DNA from 2 places in the Isoptericola aurantiacus genome. Region 2 is predicted to be linked to the other one. Evidence: predicted binding sites of a transcription regulator. Region 2 holds the regulator's gene; the other holds the start of a gene.
What was found. Region 2 encodes LexA, which represses DNA repair genes until DNA is damaged. Its sites were predicted from a motif close to TCGAACANNTGTTCGA; they were not measured.
Positions count from the first base shown of each region.

Region 1: ruvC (crossover junction endodeoxyribonuclease RuvC) is a predicted target of LexA. The motif match lies at 2,634-2,649, and genes of this name have one in related genera.

Region 1 is NZ_JBJBAE010000002.1:227,248-231,653, reverse strand. It holds gene yajC (preprotein translocase subunit YajC) at 1-154, opposite strand, end outside; gene ruvB (Holliday junction branch migration DNA helicase RuvB) at 224-1,327, opposite strand; gene ruvA (Holliday junction branch migration protein RuvA) at 1,320-1,937, opposite strand; gene ruvC (crossover junction endodeoxyribonuclease RuvC) at 1,934-2,533, opposite strand; gene ACIQLL_RS07800 (YebC/PmpR family DNA-binding transcriptional regulator) at 2,766-3,527, opposite strand; gene pdxT (pyridoxal 5'-phosphate synthase glutaminase subunit PdxT) at 3,535-4,179, opposite strand; gene ACIQLL_RS07790 (chloride channel protein) at 4,250-4,406, shown strand, end outside.
Region 2 is NZ_JBJBAE010000004.1:211,145-215,550, forward strand. It holds gene ACIQLL_RS13320 (ATP-dependent DNA helicase) at 1-181, shown strand, start outside; gene ACIQLL_RS13325 (L-lactate dehydrogenase) at 192-1,151, shown strand; gene lexA (transcriptional repressor LexA) at 1,176-1,928, opposite strand; gene ACIQLL_RS13335 (LysM peptidoglycan-binding domain-containing protein) at 2,157-2,498, shown strand; gene nrdR (transcriptional regulator NrdR) at 2,587-3,078, shown strand; gene ACIQLL_RS13345 (DUF5302 domain-containing protein) at 3,119-3,301, shown strand; gene serA (phosphoglycerate dehydrogenase) at 3,317-4,406, opposite strand, start outside.

The DNA.
Region 1 (4,406 bases), on a different contig from region 2:
CCACCGTGCCGACCATGCCGGAACCCGTCATGACCTCCTGCCCCGGCTCGAGGGAGGAGCGGAACTCCGCCTGCTGCTTCTGCTGCTTGCGCGTGCGCGAGCTCATGAAGATCATGAGTGCGGCGAGCACGCCGAAGAGGATGATGAGTTCCACGTGGGTTCAGTCCTTCGTTCCGAGGGGTTGCGGGATCGTCCTTCACAGTCTAGGTGCCGCGTGGCGGACCTAGGCCTCGTCGAACAACGTCCGCGACCCGCGCGAGGTTCCCGGTTCCACGGTCGGCGCCCCGGACGCCCAGGTGCCCGGCGGCGGTTCGAGCCCCAGGTGCTCCCAGGCGTCGGCCGTCGCGACGCGTCCGCGAGGGGTCCGGGCCACCAGCCCCTCGCGCACCAGGTAGGGCTCGGCCACGGTCTCGACCGTCTCGCCCTCCTCCCCCACCGTCATGGCCAGGGTCGTCAGCCCGACGGGGCCGCCGGCGAACCGGCGGCACAACGCCTCCAGGACCGCGCGGTCGAGCCGGTCCAGCCCGATCGGGTCCACCTCGTAGACCTCCAGGGCCGCGCGCGCCGCCCGCAGGTCCAACGACCCGTCGCCACGCACCTGTGCCCAGTCCCGCACGCGCCGCAGCAACCGGTTGGCGATCCGCGGCGTGCCCCGCGAGCGCCCGGCGATCTCGTGGGCGGCCTCGTGCCGGATCTCGACGCCGAGGAGCGCGGCCGAGCGCAGCACCACCCGCTCCAGCTCGCCCGCCGAGTAGAAGTCGAGGTGCCCGGTGAAACCGAACCTGTCGCGCAGCGGCGCGGGGAGCAACCCGGAGCGCGTCGTCGCGCCGACCACGGTGAACGGTGGCAGCGCCAGCGGGATCGCGCTGGCCCCGGCGCCCTTGCCGACCACGACGTCGACCCGGAAGTCCTCCATCGCGACGTAGAGCAGCTCCTCGGCCGGGCGGGCGAGGCGGTGGATCTCGTCGATGAAGAGCACCTCCCCCTCCTCCAGGGAGGACAGGACGGCGGCCAGGTCGCCGGCGTGCTGGATCGCCGGACCGCTGGTGACCCGCAACGACGTGCCCAGCTCGGAGGCGATGATCATCGCCAGCGTCGTCTTGCCCAGTCCCGGCGGACCGGAGAGCAGGACGTGGTCCGGCGCGGCGTCACGGCCGAGCGAGGCCTGCAGCACGAGCGAGAGCTGGTCGCGGACCACCTGCTGGCCGACGAAGTCGTCGAGCCGCTTCGGGCGCAGCGCCGCCTCGGCCGCGCGCTCGACCTCGTCGGCGCCCGCCCCCACGAGGCGGCCGCCGAGCTCCTGCGGATCGATCTCGCCCTCAGCCACGAGGGCCCAGCCGTCGCAGGGCGGCACGCAGCGTGGCGGGGACCTCGGCCTCGACCACGACGTCGGACCCGGCCTCGGCGAGCACCTTGCCGACCGCGTCCTCGGCCACCTTCGCCGACCAGCCCAGCCCGACGAGGGCCTCCACGACGTGGCCGCGACCGTCCGGCACCGCCGCCGCGTGCGGGACCGAGGAACCGCCGTCGGGCGCCGGAGCGGCGAGCTTGCCGGACAGCTCGAGCACGATGCGCTGCGCGCTCTTGGCCCCGATCCCGGGCACGCGGCGCAGCACCGCGGTGTCCTCCGCGTCGATGGCGCGGCGCAGGGCGTCCGGCGTCAGCACCGCCAGCATCGCCAACGCGATCCGTGGGCCGACGCCGGAGACGGACTGGGCGACCTCGAAGACCTCGCGCTCGTCGGCCTCCGCGAACCCGTAGACCGTCATCGAGTCCTCGCGGACGACGAGCGTGGTGTGCAGCCGGACGTCCTCCCCCACGCGCAGCCCGGCGAGGGTCGCCGGTGTGGCGTGCACGAGATAGCCGACCCCGCCGACGTCGAGCACGGCGCGGTCCAGCGACACCTGAGCGACCGTGCCGGTCAGGGATGCGATCACCGGGGCGACTCCTTTCCTCGAACATCCGTACGGTACCGCGACGAGGTCTGGGCGCGGCGTTCCGCCGCCGCCCAGGCGCGTTGCGCCGGGGTCACCTGGTGCCGGTCACCGCCCTGCAGCGCGCCCGCCGGCCGCCACAGGTGCGTGATCGCCAGGGCCAGGGCGTCGGCGGCGTCGGCCGGCTGCGGCGCGCTCGGCAGCCGCAGGATGTTCGCCACCATGCGCTGCACCTGCTCCTTGCCGGCACGCCCCGATCCGGTCACCGCGGCCTTGACCTCGCTCGGGGTGTGCAGCGCGACCGGGACGCCCCGTCGGGCGGCCGCGACCATGGCCAGACCCGCGACCTGGGCGGTCCCCATCACGGTGCCGCGGTTGTTCTGGGCGAAGACGCGTTCCACGGCCACGACGTCCGGCGTGTGCTCGGTGAGCCACGTCTCCAGACCCTCGGAGATCCGCAGCAGGCGGAGGTCGGTGCTCGTCTCCGGCGACGACGTCAGGACGCCGACGCCCACCAGCTCGGCCCGGCGCCCGGACAGGGAGTCGACCACCCCGACACCGCACCGGGTCAGTCCCGGATCCACTCCCAGCACACGCACGGCGTCACTGTCTCACGCAGGACCGACACCGGCTCCGAGGCGCGCGCGGGCGAGAGAGTCCACGGTCGAACCGACCCTGCGCTGCGCTCCGGCTCAGTCCTCGGACACACGGTCGGACCGACCCTGCGCTCCGCTGCGGGCGAGCTGCCTCGTCCCTCGGCCCTCACCCTGCGCTGCGCTCCGGCTCAGTCCTCCGACACACGATCGGACCGACCCTGCGCTGCGCTCCGGCTCAGTCCTCGGTGTCGAGGGCGGCCATGACCTCGTCGGAGGCGTCGAAGTTCGCGTAGACGTTCTGCACGTCGTCGCTGTCCTCGAGCGCGTCGATGAGGCGCATGATCTTGCGTGCGCCCTCGACGTCGACCTCCACCTGCATGGAGGGGTGCCAGATCGAGTCGGCGGAGTCGTACTCGATCCCGGCCGCCACGATCGCCGATCGCACGTCCACCAGGTCCGTGGCCTCCGAGAGCACCTCGATGTAGTCACCGAGGTCGGTGACCTCCTCCGCCCCGGCGTCCAGGGCGGCGAGCATCACGTCGTCCTCGGTGACGCCGTCGGCCTTCGGCACGACGACCAGGCCCTTGCGGGAGAACAGGTACGACACCGAGCCCGGGTCGGCGAGGTTGCCGCCGTTGCGCGTGAAGGCGGTGCGCACCTCGGCCGCGGCACGGTTCTTGTTGTCGGTGAGGCACTCCACCAGGACGGCGATGCCGTTGGTGCCGTAGCCCTCGTACATGATCGTCTGGTAGTCGACGGCGTCGGCGCCCTCGCCCGACCCGCGCTTGAGCGCACGATCGATGTTGTCGTTGGGGACCGACGACTTCTTCGCCTTCTGGATGGCGTCGAACAGGGTCGGGTTGCCGGCCGGGTCACCGCCTCCGGTGCGGGCGGCGACCTCGATGTTCTTGATCAGCTTCGCGAAGAGCTTGCCGCGCTTGGCGTCGATCGCCGCCTTCTTGTGCTTGGTCGTGGCCCACTTCGAGTGACCGGACATGGCCTGACTAACTCCTTCGCGATGCGGTGGCTTCACGGACGAACAGCGCGTGCACGCGAACGTCCCCGGTCATCTCCGGGTGGAACGCGGTGGCCAGCAGCCGTCCGGAACGAACTGCCACGATCCTACCGGCGGCGTCGCCGAGTCCCGCGCCGTCGGTGGAACGCTCCGGGATCCGGGCCAGGACCTCGACGTCGGGGCCCACGTCCTCGACCCACGGTGCCCGGATGAACACGGTCCGGACCGGACCGCCTCCGGCGTCGCCGGAGACGCCGACGACGTCGAGGTCCGCCTCGAAGGAGTCGACCTGGCGCCCGAACGCGTTGCGGCGCACGGTGACGTCCAGGCCACCCAGGGTCTGCTGACCCTCGATCGAACCCAGGACGCGGTCGGCGAGCAGGATCATGCCGGCGCACGACCCGTACACGGGCAGGCCCTCCGCGACGGCGCGGCGCAGGGGGTCGCGCAGCTCGAACAGGCGCAGCAGCTTGTCGATGGTCGTGGACTCGCCCCCGGGCAGCACCAGCCCGTCGACGGCCTCCAGCTCGGCCGCGCGGCGGACGGGCACGGCGCGCGCGCCGGCCGCCTCGAGCGCGGTCACATGGGCACGGACGTCACCCTGCAGGGCGAGGACTCCGATCGTCGTGGTCACCGGCGCAGTCTAGGCACCCGCGGCGAGACGCCCGGACCGGTGCCCGGGCCGACATTGATAGCCTCCCGTGGTGCCCGCACCAGATCCTCGCCGCCCCGGAGTCCTCGAACCCGCACTGCGCAGCATCCGGTCCGGCACGTTCGGCATCGTCCCCCTCGCGCTCGCGGTCGGCGCCCTCACCGGCCTCGGGGCGATCGGCTTCCGCTGGCTGATCAGCCACGCGACCC
Region 2 (4,406 bases):
GCTGGCCCAGGGTTCCGGACGGCTCATCCGCTCGGTCACCGACCGGGGGGTGGTCGCGGTGCTGGACCCGCGGCTCGCCACGGCCCGGTACGGCACCTTCCTGGCCCGCTCGTTGCCGCCGTTCTGGAAGACGACGGACCCGCAGCTGGTTCGGGCTGCGCTCCGCCGCCTCGACGCCTAGCGTTGCTGCCGTGACCGAGACCCGCAGCACCACGAAGCTGGCCGTCGTCGGAGCAGGCGCCGTCGGTGCCACGCTCGCCTACGCCTCGCTCGCTCGGGGCACCGCCCGGAACGTCGCGTTGCTCGACGTCAACAAGGCCAAGGTCGAGGCCGAGGTCCTCGACCTGCGGCACGGCGGGATGTTCGTCCCGCAGGCGGAGGTGCACGGGTCCGACGACGTCGAGGTCTGCCGTGGTGCGGACGTCGTCGTCGTGACGGCGGGGGCCAAGCAGAAGCCGGGCCAGTCGCGGCTCGACCTGGCGGAGGCCACGATCGGACTGACGCGGGCGATCCTGCCGGGGCTGGTGGAGGTGGCGCCGGACGCGATCTACATCATGGTGACCAACCCCGTCGACGTCGTGACCTATGCGGCCCAGCAGATCTCGGGGCTGCCGCACGAGCGGGTGTTCGGTTCGGGCACGGTGCTCGACTCGTCGCGGCTGCGTGCGGCCCTGGCGGAGCACTGCGGTGTGGCGACGGGCAACGTGCACGCCTACATCGCCGGGGAGCACGGGGACTCGGAGATCGCCCTGTGGGACTCGGCGCGGATCGCCGGGGTGCCCCTGCTCGAGTGGACCGCGCTGCCGGGACGCCCGCCGCTCGACGACGTGGCGCGCGAGACCATCGCCCGCGACGTCGTCGAGTCGGCGTACCGGGTCATCGCCGGCAAGGGCGCCACGAACTACGCCGTCGGCCTGGCCGTGACGCGCATCGTCGAGGCGGTGCTCAACGACGAGCACCGCGTCATGCCCGTCTCCACGCGGCTCGAGGGCTTCCGGGGCATCAGCGACGTCTGCCTGTCGGTCCCGACCCTGGTGGACGCGCGCGGTGCGACCACGACGGTCGCGACGCCGTTGTCCGACGTCGAGCTGGCCGGCCTGCGGGCGTCTGCCGACCACGTGCGGGCCGTGCAGCGCCGGTTCGGATTCTGAACCGGCGGCGTCGCGGAGCCCGGTTCAGAGGCTCCGCAGCACCGCGACCACCCTGCCGAGGACCTGGGCCTCGTCGCCGGCGATGGGGCTGTAGGCAGGGTTCTGCGGCAGCAGCCAGGTGTGTCCCCCGGTCTGCTTGAAGGTCTTGACCGTCGCCTCACCATCGATCATCGCGGCCACGATCTCGCCCTGCTCGGCGACGTTCTGCCGCCGGACGACGACCCAGTCGCCGTCGCAGATGGCGGCCTCGACCATCGAGTCGCCCGTCACCTTGAGCAGGAACAGCTCGCCGTCGCCGACGAGCTGACGGGGCAGCGGAAAGACGTCCTCGACGACCTGCTCGGCGAGGATCGGGCCGCCGGCGGCGATGCGGCCGACGACCGGGACGTAGGAAGGGCGGGGAGTCTCGTCGCTCTCCCCGTCGGGCGTGGGCGCGGCGGGGACGACGGGCTCGTCCGTGCCGGACGTGCGGCCGGTGACGGGGTCGACGACCTCCATGGCGCGCGGACGGTTCGGGTCGCGCCGCAGGAACCCCTTGCGTTCGAGCGTGGTGAGCTGGTGCTTGACCGACGACGGGCTCGCCAGCCCGACGGCCTCCCCGATCTCCCGCATGGTGGGCGGGTAGCCACGGGACTCGACGGACTCGCGGATCGTCTCCAGGACGCGCCGCTGTCGCGTCGTCAGGCGGTCAGGACCCGGTGCGAGCTGGGAGACGGACGCGAGCGCGCCGTCGTGCGTGCCGGCCGCCCCGGCGTCCGTCTCGCGTGGCGTCGTCATCCGTCTCTCCTGTCGTCGAACCTGTGGTGCTCCGGTGCCGGACAGCCCTTGGACCTGGGCAAACCCGTCGTCGCGCTGTGGTCAGCCTAGGGCAGATCGGCATCGACTTCAAACATCTGTTCGAGATCTCTCGACGCGTGTCGGGGCGCCGTGCTATGAATGGTACAGATGTTCGACGAACATACGTATGACGCACACGCGTTCGATTCCGAGAGGCGGGGACCGATCATGGCTGCAGTTGTCGCAGGTCCGGTGAGCGACCCGGGGTTCGCGGGCCTGGCAGGGCTGAGGCTCACGAGGCGCGGTCGGCTGGTCGTGGCCGTCCTGACCGTGCTGGTCGCCCTGACGCTCGGAGGGTGGGGCGTCGGCGCCGTCGCGGGCGACGGTGGAGAGCCGCTGGAGGTCCGCCTGCACACGGTGGTCCCGGGTGAGACGTTGTGGCGTCATGCGAGCCAGGTCGCGGGGCCGGGGCAGGACGTCCGTGAGGTGGTGGCCCAGATCAAGGAGATCAACGGGATGCGTTCGTCCGACCTGCGGGTCGGGCAGGTGATCGTGCTGCCCCGCGACTAGCGGCACGTCTTCTTGCACCGGGCGGGCTCGGCCGCATACTTTCGTCGGGCAGTCGGGCAGAAGCCCGGCACCGACCGCAGGAGAACCGATGCACTGCCCGTTCTGCCGCCACCCCGACTCCCGTGTCGTCGACTCCAGGACGTCGGACGACGGCGCCGCCATCCGGCGTCGTCGGCAGTGCCCGTCGTGCCAGCGGCGGTTCACGACGATCGAGACAGCGAGCCTGTCCGTCGTGAAGCGCTCGGGCGTGACGGAGCCGTTCAGCCGGGACAAGGTGGTCTCCGGGGTGCGCAAGGCCTGTCAGGGCCGACCCGTCAGCGGGGACGACCTCGCCCTCCTGGCCCAGAGGGTCGAGGAAGCGTTGCGGAGCGCGGGCAGCGCGGAGATCGACGCCTACGAGATCGGGTTGGCGATCCTCGGGCCCCTGCGCGAGCTCGACGAGGTCGCCTATCTCCGGTTCGCCTCGGTCTACCAGGCCTTCGAGTCGCTGGACGACTTCGAGTCCGCCATCACGTCGTTGCGCGCCGAGCACGCCGAGCGGGCCGCGGCCGCGGCGGACGAGGCGCCGACGGACCGATAAGCCCTGGCGCTCGGTACGCCGGGGGCGCATGCTGGACGCCATGACCGCCGACAAGAAGTCGCAGGGGCCCGACGACGCCACCAAGGAACGCTTCAAGGAGGCCTTGGCGAAGAAGCACGCCGCGAGCCACCCGAGCGCCGACGGGGGACGCAACACCGGTCCCGTGCACGGTTCGGAGACCGCCGGCCAGGTCCAGCCGATCTTCCGGCGCAAGTCCGGCTGACCCGGCCGGTCCCGCTCAGCGGGCGGCGGGACCCGGGGGGAACTCGGGTCGCTCGAACGCGTCGCGGATGCGCAGACGGACGGTGGTGGCCATCTCCATGAGCTTGGACGACGCTCCCCGGTGCGTGACGTCGGAGATGTCGGTGACCACGTAGCCGAGATCGCCGCGGGTGGCGAGCATCTGCGCCTCGATGTTCGCCCCGTGGTCGGCGAAGACCTGGTTGACGGCCGCGAGCACCCCGGGCACGTTGCGGTGCAGCAGGGCGATGCGACCCACGCCGGTGTGCTCGAGCTGCAGGTTGGGCAGGTTGACCGAGAGCGTCGTCGACCCCGTGAAGAGGTAGTCGCGCAGCTTCTTGGCCACGAAGTGGCCGATCGACTGCTGCGCCTCCTCCGTCGAACCGCCCACGTGGGGGGTGAGGACGACGTTGTCGAGCCCGCGCAGCGGCGACTCGAAGTGATCGCCCCGCTTCTTGGGCTCGGCGGGGAACACGTCCACCGCGGCACCGGAGAGATGTCCGGACAGGATGTGCTCGCGGAGCGCCTCGACGTCCACGACGAAACCGCGCGACAGGTTGAGGAAGATCGCCCCGGGCTTCATGCGCGCGAACAGGTCCTCGCCGAACAGCCCGGCGTTGCCTGGCCGGCCGTCGACGTGGATGGTGACCGCGTCGGCGATCTCGAGCAGCTGGTCGAGCGTCTCGACGCGCCGTGCGTTGCCCAGGGCCAGCTTCTCGTCGGTGTCGAAGAACACGACGCGCATGCCCAGGTTCTCCGCGAGCACGGACAGCTGCGAACCGATGTTGCCGTAGCCGATGATGCCCAGCGTGCGTCCGCGCACCTCGTGCGAGCCGTCCGCGGTCTTGTCCCACACGCCGTCGTGCAGCGCCTTGTCCCGCACGGTGAGGCGGCGGGTCAGGGCGATGATCTCGGAGACCGCGAGCTCGACCACGGAGCGCGTGTTGGAGAACGGCGCGTTGAACACGGCCACGCCCTGGGCGGCGGCGGCCTCGAGGTCGATCTGGTTGGTCCCGATCGAGAAGGTCCCCACCGCGAGCAGGCCCGGCAGGGACTCCAGGACGCGGCGGGTGACCTGGGTCTTGGAC